2 regions of the Clavibacter sp. CT19 genome follow, and region 2 is predicted to be linked to the other one. Evidence: predicted binding sites of a transcription regulator. Region 2 holds the regulator's gene; the other holds the start of a gene.
The links. Region 2 encodes HspR, which represses chaperone genes until heat shock. Its sites were predicted from a motif close to AAGTTGAGTCNNNNNGACTCAACTT; they were not measured.
Positions count from the first base shown of each region.

Region 1: PED38_RS10010 (Hsp20/alpha crystallin family protein) is a predicted target of HspR. The motif match lies at 1,300-1,324, and genes of this name have one in related genera.

Region 1 is NZ_JAQHYR010000007.1:114,274-116,658, reverse strand. Features, by position in the region: gene PED38_RS10020 (SDR family oxidoreductase) at 48-740, opposite strand; gene PED38_RS10015 (hypothetical protein) at 876-1,226, shown strand; gene PED38_RS10010 (Hsp20/alpha crystallin family protein) at 1,362-1,820, shown strand; gene PED38_RS10005 (GNAT family N-acetyltransferase) at 1,911-2,385, opposite strand, start outside.
Region 2 is NZ_JAQHYR010000006.1:98,424-100,808, forward strand. Features, by position in the region: gene PED38_RS08795 (YdeI/OmpD-associated family protein) at 1-116, opposite strand, end outside; gene PED38_RS08800 (class I SAM-dependent methyltransferase) at 159-1,388, opposite strand; gene PED38_RS08805 (heat shock protein transcriptional repressor HspR) at 1,385-1,840, opposite strand; gene PED38_RS08810 (DnaJ C-terminal domain-containing protein) at 1,860-2,385, opposite strand, start outside.

The DNA.
Region 1 (2,385 bases), on a different contig from region 2:
CGATCTTCGCGCGCGATGGATGGCCGGCGCGCAGCACCGCCCCCCGCTCAGCCGCCGAACGGCCGCAGCGACACCGACTCGAGCGTGCCGTCGCGCGTCTGGTCGACCACGAGGCGCACGGCGCGCGCGACCGACGCCGGCTCGAGGTACCGCGCCTCGTCGTACTCCCCGCCCTCCTTGGCGCGGAGCTCGCGCTGCATGTCGGTGGCGACGCGTCCGGGGTGCACGCTCGAGACGCGCACGCCGTGCGGTCGCTCCTCCTCGCGCAGGGCGTCGCCGAGCGCGCGGAGGGCGAACTTGGATCCCGCGTACACGCCGCCCGTGGGGTTGGCCGTGAAGCCGGATCCGGAGTTGACGAGCACGACCTGCCCGCGGGCCACCCGGAGCGCGGGCAGCAGCACGCGCGTCACCTCCGCGACGGCGAAGACGTTGACCTCGAAGACGCGGCGCCACTCGTCGACGGGCGTCTCGGCCACGGCGTCGCCGCCGATGACGCCGGCGGAGTGCACGAGCACGTCGAGGCGGTCGAGGGCCGGCACGAGGCCGGCGAGGCCGCCCGCGGCGAGGTCGGCCGGCCAGCCGACGGCGTCGGGCAGGGAGGCGGCGAGTGCGTCGACGGCAGCGCGGTCGCGGCCGTGCACGATCACGCGGTGGGTGCGGGCGAGGTCCTCCGCGACGGCGCGGCCGATGCCGCGGGTGGCTCCCGTGACGAGGGCGACGGGGCGGGCGTGGTCGGTCATGGATCCTCCTGGGTCGCGGTCCTCCAGGCTACCGACGGCATCCGGCCACCCGTCGGGCGCCGCGGGGAGCATGACGTAGCGTGAAGGGACGGCGGCCGCGTGGCGCGTCGGCCCGCCCCCTGAGAGGATCCGCCCGTGCACGCCCGCTTCCCCGCCAGCCTCGAGGTGCTGCGCCAGGAGGCCCGCGACGAGCTGGACGCCGTGATCGAGCACCGCTGCCGGAACGGCGACGACCCCTGGGAGGTCATCCCGCAGCTGCCGACCGTGGACGAGCACGTGGTCGCGACCCTCCGCCAGGACGCGCTCGAGGCCGACGGGATGGCCGAGGAGCTCGCCCGCGTGCGGCACCCGTCGGCCGAGCTGGGCGTGGTCGCGCGCTTCGAGTACGGGCTGCTGCGCGCCATCGCGCTCGAGCACCCGGACCTCTCGCGTGCGGTCTGGACGCTCATCGGCCGCATGGAGCGCGACCTGCGCCGACGCGCCTGAACCGGTGATGAGAGCGGTATTCGCCCTCGGCGAACGCCTTGGCACTCCCCCACTCCGAGTGCTAATCTGAACGCAGTTGAGCCGAGGGGGCTCAACCCCGGAGATCATCACCGCAGATCATCAGAGGAGTCGAGCATGAACATGACCTTCGATCCGTTCCGCGAGCTGGACCGCGCGATGGGCGCGCTGGCCGAGACCCGCCAGGCGAACCGGCCGATGCCCATCGACCTGCACCGCGAGGGCGACACCTACGTGCTGGCCGCCGACCTCCCGGGCATCGACCCGGGCTCGGTCGACATCGACGTGGACGGCCAGCTGCTGACCATCCGCGCCGAGCGCACGCTCGCCGGCGACCAGAACGTCCGCTGGCTGACGCGCGAGCGCGTGGCCGGCACGTTCCTCCGCCAGCTCACGCTCGGCCAGGGCATCGACACCGAGCGCATCTCGGCGCACTACGCCAACGGCGTGCTCAGCGTCACCATCCCGGTGAGCGAGCGGGCGAAGCCGCGCAAGATCGCGGTCACGTCCGACGAGCCGCAGGGCCAGGAGGGCCGCACGCTGACGGTGGAGCAGGGCGCGCACGCCGCGAGCTGATCCGCCCGGGCGCGTGAGGCGCCGCACACGACGAGGAGCCGTCGTCCGCACCCGCGGGCGGCGGCTCCTCGCATGAGCGGGCCGGCGACCTCAGCCGATGCGCGGCCGCAGCCCCGCGTGGATCGCGAGCGGATTGCGCAGCGAGCCGTGGATCTGCATCACCGGCGCCTGGAGGTCCACCATCCGCCGGTTGTCGCGCAGCTGCAGCCGGTTCAGGCACGAGCGGTCGAACGACGGCGTGAACAGGTCGAACCGGGAGAAGCGCTCCGCGAGCTCCGGGTGCGCACGCTCGTGGTCGGCGAGCGCCTCCGCCGCCACCCGCCACAGGCCGTCGGGGCCGAGGTCGTCGCGGTCCTCGACGAGCGCGGCGGCGAACCGCAGGAACCCGTCCATCACGTCGGTGAAGACCGTGAGGGTGCGCTCGTCCTCGGGGATCTCCATGCGGATCCGCCGCACGTCCTCCGGCAGCTCGCGCTCCATGTCGAAGAGGGCGACCTCCTCGGCGATGTCCTTCATCAGCACGCGGACGACGACGTGGTCGCGGAGCACGAGGATCACGTTCTCG
Region 2 (2,385 bases):
GTCACGACCACGGCCGGCCGCTTCCCGGCGCCCAGCTCCTCGAGCGCCTCGGGCGGCACGGGCAGCCCCGTCGCGTTCACGCGGGCCTGCAGGACGCGTGTGCGGAAGGTGGGCATGGCGGTTCCTCGGTGAGCGGGCGGCGCGGCGCGGCTCGCCGGCTATGGCCCCGAGGATAGGACCTGAGGATCCGCCCGCGTCGAGACGGCGACCGTGAACTTCGCGTTCCGTCCCGCCTCGCGGGTCGGCCCGACGAGCCGCGTGAGCTGCGGCCGGTAGCCGAGCGGGCTGTTGTAGACGGTCCAGAGCTCGCCGCCCGGGCGCAGCATGCGGGCGGCGGACCGGAAGAGGCGCTCGGCGAGGCCGGCGTGCACGGTCGCGCCCGTGTGGAACGGCGGGTTGAGGAGCACGAGGTCGGCGGATCCGTCGGGCACGGTCGATCCCGCGTCGTCGCGCACCACGGTCACCCGCTCCCCCAGCCCGTTCGCGGCGACGGTGGCGCGGGCCGACGCGACGGCGGCCCACGACTGGTCCGTCGCGATCACGCGCAGGTCCGGCCGGGCGAGCGCGACCGCCGAAGCGAGGACGCCGGTGCCGCAGCCGAGGTCGACCGCGGTGCGCGCGTCGGGCAGGAGGTCCGGCAGGAAGGACAGGAGGAAGCGCGTGCCGATGTCGATGCGCGCACCCGCGAAGGCGGCGCCGTGCGCGCGCACCTCGAGGCCGAGGTCGGGGTGCGACTCGCGGCGCGGGAAGGCGTCGGCCGCGGCGTCGCGGACGGGCCCGCGCGCCACGAGCACGCGCGACTTCTGCCGCGCGAGCGTCGCGTGCACGTCGCCGAAGCGCCGGCGGAGCACGTCGGTCATCGCGGGCGCCATGTGCTTGATCCGCCCGCCCGCGAGCACGGTGACGTCGTCCGCCGCCGTGCGCGCGACCGCACCGGCCCACTCGTCGAGCGCGTCGAGGCTGCGCGGCAGGCGGGCGACGACGACCCGTGCGCCGGCCGCGAGGGCGTCGTCGAGCCCGTGGTGCGCGAACGCGGCCGTCTCGCCGAGGTCGCGGGCGTTGAGGTCGAGCGCCGTCTCGGAGACGAGGGCGTCCTGGTGCACGCGGATCCGCATCGGATCCGCCGCCCCGGCCCGCCGGAGCGCCGCGGCGGCCCCGAGCGCCAGGGCGCCGTACTGGTCGCCGATCACCACGACCTCGTCGGCCGCGAGGGGCCGACCGGCCGCGGCCGCGTCGGCGAGGAGCGCCAGCAGCTCGTCGAGGAGCAGGCGATCCGCGGCGTCGGCCGCGAAGAGGTTCTCGGCCTCGACGTCGGGCCGGCGCCGGAGCGCGCCCAGGTCGAGGAGGTCGTCGGCGGCGGTCGCCGCCGATCCCGTGGCGTCGGTCACCGCGCGTCGCGCCCGCCGGCGTCCCGGTCGTCGCCGGGGCGGGCCAGCGCCGCGCGGTACAGCACGACCTCGGTCTGCCGCGAGGGGCGCACGCCCGCGCGCAGCGACACCACGTCGCCGTCGCCGCGGGCCGCGAACACGCGGCGGCCGGGCCGGGAGAGCAGCTCGTCCGCGAGCGCGGACTCGAGCTGGCGCACGCGGCCGCGGAGCTCGGACACCTGGTTCTCCAGCTCGAGGATCCGGGCGATCCCCTCCAGGCTCACGCCCTCCGCGCCCAGCCGGGCGACCTCCCGCAGCTGCACGATGTCGCGCATCGAGTAGCGGCGGCTTCTCCCGGCCGTGCGGGTGGGCGACACGAGCCCGAGGCGGTCGTACTGCCGGAGCGTCTGCGGGTGCATGCCCGAGAGCTCCGCCGCCACGGAGATCACGAAGACGGGGGCGTCCTCGTCCATCGCGTCGCGGGGATCCACGTCAGCTCCTGGCCCGCTCGATGAGGTCGGCGCGCGGGTCCTCGACGGGACCCGAGCTGGCGAACGCGTCGAGCGCCACGCGCTGCGCGTCGGTGAGGCGCGACGGCACCGCGACCTCGATGCGCGCGAGCAGGTCGCCCGTGCCCTTCGCGGTCGTGACGCCGCGGCCCTTGACCCGCAGCACCTTGCCGCTGGACGTGCCGGGCGTGACCTTGAGCCGCACCGGGTCGCCCCCGAGCGTCGGCACCTCGATGGTCGCGCCGAGCGCGGCCTCGGGGAACGTCACGGGCACGTTGACCCGCAGGTTCAGCCCGTCGCGCTCGAACACGGGGTGCGGTCGCACGTGGACCGTGAGGATGATGTCGCCCGCCGCGCCGCCGTCGCCCGACGGCTCGCCCTTGCCGGCGAGCCGGATCTTCTGCCCGTCGGTGACCCCGGCCGGCACGCGCACCGTGAGGGGGCGGCCGTCGGAGTCCTGCAGGCGCACGACGTCGCCCTGCACGGCGGTGAGGAAGTCGATCGTGGTG